Regions from separate parts of the Aurantimonas sp. A2-1-M11 genome, predicted to be linked through region 1. Evidence: riboswitches for the same ligand, from Rfam matches in the RefSeq annotation. Region 1 holds a riboswitch; each other region holds the start of a gene.
The links. Region 1 has a riboswitch for thiamine pyrophosphate ahead of thiO (glycine oxidase ThiO). Riboswitches for the same ligand answer to the same signal wherever they lie in the genome.
Positions count from the first base shown of each region.

Region 2: another riboswitch for thiamine pyrophosphate. It lies ahead of thiB (thiamine ABC transporter substrate binding subunit); the one in region 1 lies ahead of thiO (glycine oxidase ThiO).
Region 3: another riboswitch for thiamine pyrophosphate. It lies ahead of thiD (bifunctional hydroxymethylpyrimidine kinase/phosphomethylpyrimidine kinase); the one in region 1 lies ahead of thiO (glycine oxidase ThiO).

Region 1 is NZ_JAZHLI010000059.1:15,296-19,852, reverse strand. Features, by position in the region: gene VQ042_RS20080 (LysR substrate-binding domain-containing protein) at 1-268, shown strand, start outside; gene VQ042_RS20075 (DUF2937 family protein) at 451-963, shown strand; TPP riboswitch at 1,122-1,247, shown strand; gene thiO (glycine oxidase ThiO) at 1,383-2,360, shown strand; gene thiS (sulfur carrier protein ThiS) at 2,357-2,554, shown strand; gene VQ042_RS20060 (thiazole synthase) at 2,599-3,378, shown strand; gene VQ042_RS20055 (thiamine phosphate synthase) at 3,375-3,989, shown strand; partial or broken gene VQ042_RS20050 (YybH family protein) at 4,009-4,392, opposite strand.
Region 2 is NZ_JAZHLI010000015.1:54,145-58,701, forward strand. Features, by position in the region: tRNA gene VQ042_RS09280 (tRNA-Arg) at 576-652, opposite strand; gene VQ042_RS09285 (thiamine diphosphokinase) at 723-1,364, opposite strand; TPP riboswitch at 1,585-1,681, shown strand; gene thiB (thiamine ABC transporter substrate binding subunit) at 1,732-2,763, shown strand; gene thiP (thiamine/thiamine pyrophosphate ABC transporter permease) at 2,800-4,425, shown strand; gene VQ042_RS09300 (thiamine ABC transporter ATP-binding protein) at 4,422-4,557, shown strand, end outside.
Region 3 is NZ_JAZHLI010000041.1:37,536-42,092, reverse strand. Features, by position in the region: gene VQ042_RS17040 (GGDEF domain-containing protein) at 1-923, shown strand, start outside; gene thiD (bifunctional hydroxymethylpyrimidine kinase/phosphomethylpyrimidine kinase) at 941-1,759, opposite strand; TPP riboswitch at 1,808-1,906, opposite strand; gene glgB (1,4-alpha-glucan branching protein GlgB) at 1,986-4,214, opposite strand; gene treS (maltose alpha-D-glucosyltransferase) at 4,211-4,557, opposite strand, start outside.

The sequences.
Region 1 (4,557 bases):
CGACTACCGCGTCGCCTACAGCAGCGAGTTCTGCAGCGGCCAGCTCGCCGCGGTCGCCGCGGATCTGGCGATCGCGCCGCTGCCGATCAGCGTGGCCTCGGGCGACATCGTCCGGCTGGGAGCCGAGCACGGCCTGCCGCGGCTCGGCGACTATCGCATGACGCTGGCGCGCCGCGACGGTGCCGGAGCGGTCGCCGATGCGCTGGCGGACCATGTGACCGCCAGCTTCCGGGCGATTGCCGAGCGCGGGACGCGACTGTTCGCCTGACGCGCGCACGGGCCGCAGCACGGCCTGACACCGGCATCGGTTTGCCGGGACGCATGATGCGTCGAAGCGGCAGGTCGAAGCGTTAGCCGATGCGGGATGCGCAGGCAGCGTGGGCGTCGTATGATCGCGGCGCTGCGCGAAGCGGCGGCGGCGGCGGGCCGCCATGCGGGGAGGGAGAGGGTATGCCGGGACTGGTCATCCGCGTCGTGGCGGCGCTCTTCCTGGGGCTCGTCTCCAGCCAGTCGCTCGAGTTCACCCAGCAATATCTGCAGCGGCTCGGCGGCGCGGCGGACGAATTGCGCCGGATCGTCGAACGCTTCGACGCCAGCGCGGCCGCCTCCGACCTGTCGCGTGGCGAAGCGGTGGAGCGGCTGCGCGAGAACCGCGACGCCTTCGTCGCCCGCCAGGGCACCGACGCCGGGCAGACGATCGCGCGGTTCGACGATGTCAAGCGCCGCTACCGGATGGTGGCGGAATCGGCGCCCCTGTTCCGCCCCTTCGTCGCGGTCGGCGACCCGGACTGGGAAATCGCCGAACGGGCGGCCGCCGATTATCGCCCGGCGCTGCCGATCACGGTGGAAGGACTGCTCCTGGCCGTGGTCGGATTCGGGCTCGGCTGGGCCATCGGGGCCGGCGGCCACGGTGCGGTCCGCATGCGGCGCCGCCGCCGCGAGCGCCGGCTGCCGCAGGGCTGAACCGGCTGCGCCGAGCCACCGAGCCGGAGTGCCCATTCATCATGGGGGGGGCGCGTGACGATGCCTCGGTCAGACAGACCGGTGCCGGGCATTGCGTCGGACGAAAGGCGCCTCGGCGCGCGGCGGCGTTGACAGCGCCGCTCCGGAGCCCCAGATTCGCCGTATCCAAGGGGAGTTCCGGCAGGGAACTGAGAGGCCATCGGCCGCCGAGAGGCGGCAGCGCGTGGCGACCCTTCGAACCTGATCCGGTTCAGACCGGCGGAGGGATGGAAGCTGGCGGGCCAGGCGCCCCGCCGCGGGCGCGCGCCGCCAGTCTTTCCCCTGTCGATCAGCCGGATCTCCGAGACGCGTCGAGGAGAGAGTATGGCCGACCGGTTCGCATGTACGCACGACGCCCGACGCGTCGGCGGGGCTTGACCATGCGCGTGGCCGTCATCGGGGCCGGCGTTGCCGGGCTCGTCACCGCATTGGAACTCGCCGAGCGGGGCGCCGATTTCGACGTCCACGAGGCCGCGCCCGAACTGGGGCTGGGGGCCGCGTCGTGGCTCGCCGGCGGCATGCTGGCGCCCCATTGCGAAGCCGAGAGCGCCGATCCCGCGATCGTCGCTCCCGGGCTGGCGGGGATCGCCTGGTGGGCGCGGCAGGTTCCCGAGGTCGTGCGCAACGGCACGCTGGTGCTGGCACCTTGGCGCGACCGGCCCGATCTCGACCGCTTCGCCCGCCGCACGCGCGGGCATGAGCGTCTCGACGCCGAGGCGATCGCGGCGCTGGAGCCCGACCTGTCCGGCCGATTCGACGACGGCCTGTTCTTCGCCGAGGAAGCCCATCTCGACCCCCGCCGCACGCTGCACGCGCTGGCCGAACGGCTGCGCGGGCGCGGCGTACGCCTGCATCTGGGCAGCCGTGTCGCGCCCGCCGACCTCGACCACGATCACATCGTCGATACCCGCGGCATCGCCGCGCGCCCGGATCTGCCCCGCCTGCGGGCGGTGCGCGGCGAGATGCTGCTGCTGCGCACGCAGGAGGTGTCGCTGGCGCGCCCGGTGCGGCTCCTGCATCCGCGCTCGCCGATCTATGTGGTGCCGCGCAAGGGCGGGCTGTTCATGGTGGGCGCAACGATGGTGGAGACCGACGACGACCGCGCCATCACCTTGCGCGGCACGGTGGAACTGCTCAATGCCGCCTATGCGCTGCATCCGGCCTTTGCCGAGGCCGAGCTGGTGGAAACCGGCAGCGGCCTGCGCCCGGCCTATGCCGACAACCTGCCGCTTGTGACGCGCCAGGCCCGGGTGGTCAGCCTGAACGGGCTCTACCGCCACGGCTTCCTGCTGTCCCCCGCCATGGCCGGGGAGGCCGTCGCCGAGATCTTCGCCGAACCCCTGAGGGACGCATCATGAGAATTTCCGTCAATGGCGAGGAACGCAGCGTCGAGGCCACGACCCTCGACCGCGCGCTCGTCGAACTGGGCTATGAAGGCGCCATCGTCGCCACGGCGCTCAACCGCGACTTCGTGCCGAAGGGTGAGCGCGACACGGTGCGGCTCTCCGAGGGCGACGCGATCGAGATCATCGCCCCCATGAAGGGAGGCTGAGGATGGACGTGATCAAAAGTGAGCCGGCAAATGTGAAGCACGGCATGGAGATCTACGGTCGGCGGCTTGCCTCGCGGCTGATGCTGGGCACCTCGCTCTACCCCTCGCCGCAGGTGATGATCGAGGCCATCGAGGCCGCCCCGGCCGGTGTCGTCACCGTGTCGCTGCGGCGCGAATCCGGCGCGGCACGGGCCGGCCAGGCCTTCTGGGAACTGATCCGTGGTCTGGGCCGCGACATCCTGCCGAACACCGCGGGCTGCCATTCGGTCCGCGAGGCGGTGACGACGGCGCAGATGGCCCGCGAGATCTTCGGCACCGACTGGATCAAGCTGGAGGTGGTGCGCGACACCGAGACCCTGCAGCCCGACGTGTTCGGGCTGGTCGAGGCGGCGCGCATCCTGTCGGCCGACGGCTTCGACGTGCTGCCCTATACGGTGGAGGATCTGTCGGTCGCCGACCGGCTGGTCGAGGCGGGCTGCCGGGTGCTGATGCCCTGGGGCGCGCCGATCGGCTCGGGGATGGGGCTGAACAATCGCTACGGCCTGCGCCAGTTGCGGGCGCATTTTCCGGAATTGACGCTGATCGTCGATGCCGGGCTCGGCCTGCCGTCCCAGGCGGCCGCCGCCATGGAGCTCGGCTATGACGGCGTCCTCCTCAACACGGCCGTCGCCAGGGCCGGCGATCCGGTGGCGATGGCGCGGAGCTTCGCGCTCGCCGTGGAGGCCGGGCGGCTGGCCTATGAGGCGGACCCGATGGCGCCGCGCGACATGGCCGCCCCCTCGACGCCGATGCTGGGGCAGGCGCTTCTGGGCGGTGCGGCATGACCGGGGCGCGGCTCGACCCGTTCTATCTGATTGTCGACGACGCGGAGATGGCCGAGCGGCTGGTCCCGGTCGGCGTCAGGCTCCTGCAGCTGCGCGCCAAGGACATGGACACGCCGACGCTGCGCGACGCGATCCGGCGGACGCGGGCGGTCTGCGCGGCCCATGGCTGCACGCTGGTGATCAACGACCACTGGCGCCTGGCGATCGAGGAAGGCTGCGACTTCGTGCATCTGGGCCAGGAGGATCTGGCGGAGGCCGACCGCGCCGCGATCCGGAACGCCGGCCTGCGGCTCGGCATCAGCACCCATGACGACGCGGAACTCGCCATCGCCCTGGCGGCCGAGCCGGACTATGTCGCGCTGGGGCCGATCTGGGAAACCAAGCTCAAGGTCATGCCATGGGCGCCGCAAACGCCGGGCCGGCTGGCGCGCTGGCGCGAGCGGATCGGCGACCTGCCGCTGGTGGCGATCGGCGGCATCACCGTCGAAAACCTGTCGCAGGTGTTTGCGGCCGGCGCCGATGCCGCGGCGGTCGTCACCGATGTGACGCGGCATGCCGAGCCCGAGGCGCGCACACGGCAATGGCTCGCGGCGACGCAGGCGTGGCGGTGATCGGCGCGGCGGAGCCGACTCAGGGGTGAAGATCGGTGGCGGCGCGGCCGCTGCCGTCCATCTTCATCGGAATCGAATGGTGCTCGTGGAGCAGCGACCAGCCATCGGCACCGCGTTTCAGGCAGAGGGTCGAGCGGTACCAGAGGTCCAGCGGCCCTTCGCCGCGCTTGGTGCCGCGCATCCGGCTCAGGCCGTGGGCGAAGGCGATGTCGCCTTCCACGACCACCGTCGGATCGGGCATGGCGACCGTGACGGGGCCGTCCCATGTCGCCAGCCATTCCGCCAGCGCGTCGGGGTCACGGGCCTCCGCACCGGCCAGTTGCAGCGGCGGCGCCAGGTCGAAGGTGACGACATCCTCCGCCATCGTGGCGAGGGCGCGGGCGGCGTCGCCGGCGCGAATGGCTTCGTTCCGGGCATCGTCAGGTCCCGTATCGCGCGTTGTTCCATGCTGGCCATGACATGTCGTCCTTTCCGGGTTTCGTCAGCCATCCTTGCCCGGCTAGTTACAAAAGACAACAGGAAAGTTAGAAAAGATAACCAGAATGTCAGAGGCCCTTCGATGCCGGCC
Region 2 (4,557 bases), on a different contig from region 1:
CCAATTCCCAGACAGAATGTTGGCGTGAGTCTCGCCGTCTGTGTAGGCGGCAAGAAGGCCGGACATATAGCAGCGCCGGCTAGGTCTGCCGCGCAGAAGTCAAATTCCACCAGTGGTAAGGCTGCTTCCTTCATCGGAGAGCGGCCGGGAAAGTTCGCCGCAGAAGTTTATGTCGCCGTTCGTCTTTTTCACTTCAACGGGCAACAGCCGCGAGCCGGCGCGTGTCTTTGGCCCGATCCTCAAGGCGGCCTTGAAGATGTGCGATGTGGGGAGAGACGCGAATGGCAAGCTTCGTGTCCCAATTGGAAGCATGCCGAATTTTCAGTTCCGGAGATCCTTGAGCGAGCGTGGGTTTCGACCCAGCCATCCACCTGTTTCGCACAATGTTTCGACACAGGTGCGCGGAAACCCTGTGTCGAAACACGAGATTTTTGGGTCGAAACCCCAGGCCGCTGCCCTTCTGACCAACGCGCAACCGCGTCGTCATCGAGTCGCGGAAATTACCAAGCCGTCCCCACCCCGTCCCCCGCTCACTGGCTACCACATTCCGTATCGTCATAAGTCTTTGATGACGTTGGTGATCCCGACTGGATTCGAACCAGTGACCCTCAGATTAGGAATCTGATGCTCTATCCTGCTGAGCTACGGGACCCACGCGATGCAACATAGTCGAAGCTGAGGGTATTCGCCAAGCCCGCTGGCGGCGATGACCGGGAGTGGCGTTAGCGTACGTTCGCATCGCTTTGGGCGAGCAGCAGGGCGGCCCCGCCGCGGAGCGACACCGTGATCGGGCCGAGCGCCTCGTTCGACTGGGTGAGAATCGAGTGGAAGGGCAGGTCGACGGCCTCAAGCGGCCATTTCGCCCCCGTGATGGTCAATCCCGAGACGTCCGAGAATTTCAGGATCGAGAACTGCGCGCCGGGAACCAGATCGAAGCATCGCCGGTCCGGGCCGAGAGGCCACGCGCGTTCGATGCCGTCGAAGAGCTCCACCTCGATGCCGCGGGCTGCATAGCGCAGCGCCAGGATCAGATGGGCAAAGGCGTGATCACTGCGCGGCCCGCCGAGGGCGCCCACGAGAAGCAGCCGGCTTGCGCCGCGTGCCAGTGCCGCCTCGATGGCGATCTCGCCATCGGTCATCGCCTTGTCGCGGGGGTAGGGTTCGCGCGGCAGGCTGGTCATCTCGATCGCTGGCCGCGGCGGGCTGGAATCGAAATCGCCCACCCAGAGTTCCGGCGTCACGCCCAACGCCGCGGCGTGGCGTACGCCGTCATCAGCCGCGATCACCCGCGTGCCGGCGATCGCGATTGCAAGATCGGGGGTCGGGGCGACATGGCCGGCAAGGAGAACGGAAAAGCGCGACATCGTCGCTCGCCTATAGCATTGCCCGGAAAAGGCCAATTGCCAGCTGTGAGGCTACCGGACGAAGACGGACGTGGTCGGCAGTCCAGCAGAAGTGGCGCCGTCCCACGCCACGCCGCCAAACTCGGGACAGGACTGGGAGCGAGGTTTGCGTCCATAGGACTAGTAAAGCCAAGAAAAGCCGGCGCCCTTGCCTGCGGTCGGTGTGCCCTCTAAGTCTGGAATTGCTCACACGGGGTGCCTTCGGGCTGAGAGGCGCAGGCCGACCCGACGAACCTGATCCGGATCATGCCGGCGTAGGGATGCGAGCGTCGGTGGGTGCCACGCGGACGCTTTCGTTTCGAAGGCCGCCGCACCGAAAGGCACCGCAATGGCCAGACTTTCCGATCAATTTGCGCTTGCAGCCTGGGGGCTCATCGCCTGCACTGCCCTGCTTGCGGGGCCGAAGGTGGCGGACGCCCAAGTCGAAAAGCCGGTGCTCTCCGTCTACACCTATGAGAGCTTCACGCCCGAATGGGGTCCGGGACCGAAGATCGAAGCCGGCTTCGAGGCGGTGTGTAATTGCGACCTGCGATTTGTCGGCCTCGAGGACGGCGTTGCGATCCTCAACCGGTTGAAGCTGGAAGGACCGTCGACCGAGGCCGATGTCGTCCTGGGGCTGACCACCGATCTCATTCCCGAGGCCAAGGCGACGGGCCTGTTCTCGCCCAGCGGCGTCGACCTGTCGGCGCTGGATGTCCCGACCGGCTTTTCGGACGAGGTCTTCGTCCCCTACGACTATTCGTATCTGGCCTTCGTCTACGATACGCAGGCGATCGCCGAGCCGCCGGCGAGCCTTGAGGATCTGGTCAATGGCGATCCGGAAATGAAGATCGCCATCGAGGATGCTCGCACCTCGACGCCGGGGCTCGGCTTGATGCTGTGGATGAAAAAGCTTTATGGCGACGAGGCGGCGGCGAAGTGGAAGCAGCTCTCGCGGCGGATCCTGACGGTGACGCCCGGCTGGAGCGAGGCCTATGGCCTGTTCACCAGCGGGGAGGTGCCGATGGTGCTGAGCTACACGACCTCGCCCGCTTATCACATGATCGAGGAGGGGACGGATCGGTACCAGGCCGCAAGCTTTGCGGAGGGGCAGTATCTGCAGATCGAGGTGGCTGCGATGCTGGAGAAGACCGACCATCCCGAACTCGCCACGCGCTTCCTGACCTTCATGCTGTCCGCCGACGTGCAGTCGCTGATCCCCACGACCAACTGGACGCTGCCCGTGCTGGACGGCGTCGAACTTCCGGAAGCCTTCGACCGGCTGGTTCAGGTCGATACGCCGCTGATGATCGATCCGCAAACCGTCGCGGCCAACCGCCGGGAGTGGACGCGGGAATGGCTCGAGGCCATCGGCCGCTGATGGTCGGGGCGGACGGCACCGCATGATGAGACGAACATGACCGGCGCTGCGGACCGTGCCTGGCGGATCGGCCTCGGCCTCGGAGCCGCCACGATCCTCGTCGGCTTTCTGGCTGGCGCCTTCTTCGTTCTTCTCGTAGCGACCGGTGCGGCGCCCGATTTTCGGACCTTGGCCGGTGATCGCTACCTACTCGGCGTCGTCCTGTTCACCTTGGAGCAGGCGGTGCTTTCCACGCTCCTGTCGGTGGCAGGTGCCATTCCGCTGGCGCTCGCGCTCCACCGCGCGCGGTTCCCCGGTCGCCGGGCGGTGCTTCGCCTTTTCCTGCTGCCGCAGGCGCTGCCCGTGCTCGTCGGCGCGCTCGCGATCCTGACGATCTGGGGCCGCAACGGCATCGTATCCGACGCCTTCGTGGCAGTCGGGCTCGCGCGGCTGGATATCTACGGCCTGTCCGGCATCCTGATCGCCCATGTCTTCTTCAACCTTCCCCTGGCTGCGCGTCTGATGGTAGCGGGCCTTGACCGCGTGCCGGCAGAAAGCTGGAAGCTGGCCGGGCAACTCTCGCTGAGCCCGCTCGCCACCTTCAAGGTGGTCGAATGGCCTGCCCTGCGCAGTGCTCTGCCGGCGGCGGCCAGCCTGATCTTCATGCTCTGCGTGACCAGCTTCACCTTGGTCCTCGTACTGGGCGGCGGACCCGGTGCGACGACGCTGGAAGTCGCGATCTACCAGTCGCTGCGCTACGATTTCGATCCCGGTCGCGCGATCACCCTGTCACTGACGCAGATTGGCCTGACGGCGATCATCCTGTGGTTCGCGACCCGCCTCGGTGGCGATGTGGCCGCCGGCTTCGGCCTCGGCGGCCGGGCGCTGCGCTACGACCGCAGGAGCCGCGGCCGCGCAGTCTTCGATGCTGTGATCCTGTTTCTCGGCATTGCCTTCGTCCTGTCGCCCTTCATCGCGGTGGTGGTCCGCGGCCTGGAAGCGGATCTGGCGCGGCTCCTGGCCGATCCGGCAGTGCATCGCGCGACGCTGACCAGCCTCGTCATCGCCATCGCGGCGTCGCTTCTGGCCCTGGTCTTGTCGGTCGCCATCGTCCTGGCGATGGAAGCGTTGCGCGCTGGCCCGTGGGGGGCACGACAGGCGGGGGGCGAAACGCTGCGAAAGGGGATGGAGACGACAGCAAGCCTGGTGCTCGTCGTGCCACCCATTGTCGTGGGGGCGGGCTGGTTCCTGGCCCTCAGGCAGGTCACCGATGTCTTTGCCGCCGCACCCTATGTGGTGGTCGCCACCAACGCGGCGATGGCCGTGCCCTTCGTGGTGCGGATCGTCGGGCCGGCACTGTCAGCGGCGAACCGCGCGACTGGCCGGCTGGCTGACAGTCTCGGCCTTGCCGGCCTGTCGCGACTGCGTGTGGTGGACTGGCCGGTGCTGCGCGCACCGGTTGCCCTCGGCTTCGCCTTTGCCCTGGCGATCTCGCTCGGCGATCTCGGCGCCATCGCCCTGTTCGGCAGCCAAGATCTGGTGACATTGCCCTATCTTCTCCTGCAACGCATGGGCAGCTATCGCACCAGCGATGCCGCGGGGCTGGCGCTCCTCCTCGGTATCCTCTGCTTGTCGCTGATGGCGCTGGCCGAGCGCGGCCTTGCGCGAAGGAACCGGACATGAAGGACGCTCTTGTTTTCGACGATGTCCGCTTCGACCATGGCGACAGCGAGATGCGTTTCGACCTGGCAGTGAAAAGCGGCGAGTGGCTGGCGGTCATCGGTCCCAGTGGCGCCGGGAAGTCGACGTTGCTCG
Region 3 (4,557 bases), on a different contig from region 1:
GATTCCCCTGCTGGTGGTACGCCGGACCGGTGATCTGGCTCCTGTTCTATGCCTTCGCCCCGGCCGCCGGGAGTCTCGAGGCTCGCGTCGCCGTCGTCTCGTCGATCGGCGCATTCTATTCCTTCGCAGGGGCGCTGCTCCTCCTCAATCCGGCCGCCAGGACCCGTGCGGCCAAGATTTTGAGCGCAGCCTTCGCCGCCCACGGATGCTTCAATACCCTGCGGATGCTCATGGTCGGCATGCCGGGGGCGCTGTCCGACCAGCGGCTGATGACCGGCTTCGTATTCACGATGATCATGGTCCAGGCGGTCCTCATAATCGGCGGGACGACCTATCTCATCATCGCCATGGTGCGCGGAAGGCAGGAGGCATCGCTGCGGCGGATGTCGGAGACGGACTTCCTGACCGGCATCGACAACCGCCGGGCCTTCACGGCCAAGGCGACCGCTCTCCTCGACAACGCCGATGCCGGCGAGGTGGCGCTGCTCCTGTTCGATCTCGATCGCTTCAAGCGGATCAACGACGAGCACGGCCACGGCTGCGGCGACGAGGTCATCAAGCTGTTTGCCGACAGCACTGCCGATCATCTGCGACCATCCGACGTCTTTGCGCGACTGGGGGGCGAGGAATTCGCCGCCGTGGTCAAGCGGCGCGACAGACACGAGCCGGCAGTGATCGCGCAAGCGATCGTGCGAGGCTTTGCCAACCAGGCCCGCATGGTGGGCGGCCGGTCGATCGCCGCCACCGTCAGTGCGGGAGTGGCGACCAATGCGGAAACGCACGATCTCAACGGACTGCTGACGGCGGCCGACCGGGCGCTCTACCGGGCCAAGTCCATGGGCCGCGACCGTGTCGAAGACGCTGTAGCCGAGGGACTGTCGCAGACACGGAAGACGGAAGCAGCGTTCCGCCAGGCCTCCTGAACGGGATCCGTCCCGGCCTACCAGTGAATGTGGAAGTGATGGGTCGGGCCATGGCCCGATCCGACGTCGAGCCGGTCCGCAGCGGCAATGGCGCCGGCGACATAGGCCTTGGCGCTCCGCGCCGCGTCGAAAGCATTTCCGGTCAGTGCGAGTTGCGCGGCCAGCGCCGAGGACAGCGTACAACCGGTACCATGGGTGTTGCGGGTCACCATGCGCCGGCCCTCGAACCATTGCCGCCGCGCTGCCGTGACCAGGAGGTCCGGGCTCTCGTCTCCCGCCAGATGCCCGCCCTTCAGGAGCACGGACCGGCACCCCAGCGCCATCAGCCGGGTCGCGGCCCCGTCCATTTCGTCGCGGCTGGCCGCCTCCGCCGCATCCAGCAGGACGGCCGCTTCGGGCAGGTTCGGGGTGATCATGTCCGCCAGGGGAATGAGTTCGCTCCGCAGCGCGGCGACAGCCTCGCCAGTCAGCAGGCGGTCACCGCCCTTGGCGACCATCACCGGGTCGAGGACGACGTTGGGCGCCTCGTGCCGCCGCAAGGCATCCGCGATGGCGCGGGCAATCTCGGCGGTGGCGATCATGCCGATCTTCACGGCATCGACGCGGACATCCGCGAAAACGGTGTCAATTTGCCGGCTTATGAAGTCCGGCGAGACCAGTTCCACGCCGGTAACGCATTGGGTGTTCTGGGCCGTCAGGGCGGTGACGACCGCCATGCCATAGACGCCGTTCGCGGCAAAGGTCTTCAGGTCGGCCTGGATGCCGGCCCCGCCGGACGGGTCCGAACCGGCGATGGACAGGACATTGCGGATGGAAGGGGGTGGCGCGGGCTGCATCTTGTGTCGGCTCCTGGCCGACGGGGAGCCCGACCCGGCACGATGGGAGGCGCCGGAGTCGCGACTCCCTCCGCCGGCATTATCCGGGTCAGGTTCAAAGGGTGCATCTCAGCCCGCCGTTCCCGGCGGACGCCCCCGTCACGAAGTGAAAGTCTACAACACCGCCGCAGGCTGTGTCAGCAACCCGAGGGGCAGGAAGGCGACGGATCGCCTCCCCCGATCCGGCTCAGTCTTCCTGCACCAGGACGATGGTCCCCAGCGGCGGCAACGACAGCGGCACGGAGAAGGGCCGGCCATGGACCGAGACCTCCTCGGCTTCCTTGCCGCCGAGATTGCCGACATTGGAGCCGCCATAGATCTCGGCATCGGTGTTCAGCCGCTCGACCCATCGGCCGGGCAGCGGCACGCCGATGCGGTAGTCGTGGCGCGGCACGGGTGTGAAGTTCGAGACGATCAGCACCGGATTGCCCGCGCGGTCCTTGCGCATGAAGGCGATGATGCTCTGCTCGACATTCGACGTGTCGACCCATTCGAAGCCGGCCGGATCGCAGTCGAGTTCGTAGAGCGCCGGCAGTTCGCGGTACAGGGTGTTGAGATCGCGCACCAGCCGCTGCATGCCCTTGTGGCCCGGCTGGTCCAAGAGGTGCCAGTCGAGGGAACGGTCGTGGTTCCACTCGCCAACCTGCCCGAACTCGCCGCCCATGAAGATCAGCTTCTTGCCCGGATGGGTCCACATGAAGCCGAAATAGGCCCGCAGGTTGGCGAATTTCTGCCACTCGTCTCCCGGCATCTTGCCGAGCAACGAACCCTTTCCGTAGACCACCTCGTCATGGCTCAGCGGCAGGACGAAGTTCTCCGAATAGGCGTAAACCATGCCGAAGGTCATGTGATGGTGGTGGTAGCGTCGGTTGACCGGGTCTTCCTGCATGTAATGCAGCGTGTCGTGCATCCAGCCCATGTTCCACTTGAAGTGGAAGCCGAGGCCGCCGGCAAAGGTCGGGCGCGACACGTCCGGGAAGGCCGTCGATTCCTCGGCGTGGGTCGTCGCCTTGGGATAATACTCGCCGACCCGCTCGTTGGTGTCCTTCAGGAAGGCCATGGCCTCCAGATTCTCGCGCCCGCCATGGATGTTGGGCTCCCATTCGCCGTGCTCGCGCGAATAGTCGAGATACAGCATCGAGGCGACCGCATCGACGCGCAGCCCGTCGATATGGAAGCGGTCCAGCCAGTAGAGGCCGTTGGCGACCAGGAAGTTCTCCACTTCCGGCCGGCCGTAGTCGTAGATCAGCGTGTTCCAGTCCTTGTGGAAGCCACGGCGCGGATCGGGATGCTCGTAGAGCGCGGTCCCGTCGAAGCGGCCGAGACCGTGGGTGTCGGTCGGGAAATGCCCCGGCACCCAGTCGAGAAGCACGCCGATTCCGGCCTGGTGCAACGCATCGACCAGCCGGGCGAACGCCGCCGGCGATCCGAAACGCGAGGTCGGCGCATAGAGGCCGATCGGCTGGTAGCCCCAGGACCCGTAGAAGGGATGCTCGGAGACCGGCAGGAGCTCCACATGGGTGAAGCCCATGTCGCGCACATAGGGGACCAGTTGCTCGGCAAGCTCGTCATAGTCGAGATAGGCGTTCTCCTCGCCGCGGCGCCAGGAGCCCAGATGCACCTCGTAGATCGAGATGGGCTTCTCGCGATCCTGCCAGTCCGCCGCATGAGCCTGGAACTCGTCGTCCTTCCATTCGTGCTCGACCAGACCGTCGACGACGGAGCCGGTGGACGGCGCCATCTCCTGCAGGAAGCCGACCGGGTCGGTTTTCAGCGGCAGGACGTCGCCATGGACGCCGACGATCTCGTATTTGTAGACCTCGCCGCGGCCGACGGCCGGAAGGAACAGCTCCCAGACGCCGCATTCGTGGCGCTTGCGCATGACATGGCGGCGGCCGTCCCAGGAGTTGAAATTGCCGACCACGGAGACCCGCCGGGCGGCCGGGGCGAGCACCGCGAAGCTGGTGCCCTCGACGCCGTCCATGACGGTCGGATGCGCGCCGAGCTTCTCGTACAGGCGGTAATGGTTGCCCTCCGCCAGGAGATAGACGTCCTGCTCGCCCAGCACGGGGCCGAAACGATAGGTGTCCTCCTCCTGCCAGCTGTCGCCGCCATGGGTGAAGTGCAGGCGGTAGGCCTCGCCCGGCTTCAGCCCGGCCACATGGCCCGAATGGAAACCGTCGGGGCCACTCGGCTCCAGCTGGCCCAGCACGTTGCCGGACATGTCCACGACCGACGCGGTCTCTGCACCGGGCCGGAAGACGCGCACGATCGTGCCGCCATCGGCGTCATGTGGCCCCAGGACTCCAAACGGATCACCGTGAACGCCGCGGGTGACGGCATCGATCTGATGCGCATCCGGCCGATGGTCGGTCGAAGCCGAGGCTTCGCGCGATTGGGGATTCGTCATCGTCATTTCAAAACCTGTCGTTTCTCGAGGAGCGCCACGATTCCCCGCAGCGGGATCGACAGCCATGCCGGACGCATCGTCGCCTCGTAGCGCAGTTCATAGAAAGCCTTCTGGAGCACGAAGAGATCGAGCAACTGCCCGATCGCCGGGTCGTCGAGCGCGATGCCCGACGCCTCGCTCCAGCGGTCGAGGAAGGTCTCGGTGACCTCGTCGCGCCAGTTCTCGGCCATTTCGCGCAGCCGCTCGATCGTTACCTCGTCGGCGGGACCGGCCTTGTCGCGGGCCGAAAAGGCCGCGTAGTCGAAGGAACGGATCATGCCCGCCACGTCGCGAAGCGGCGAGGATTTGC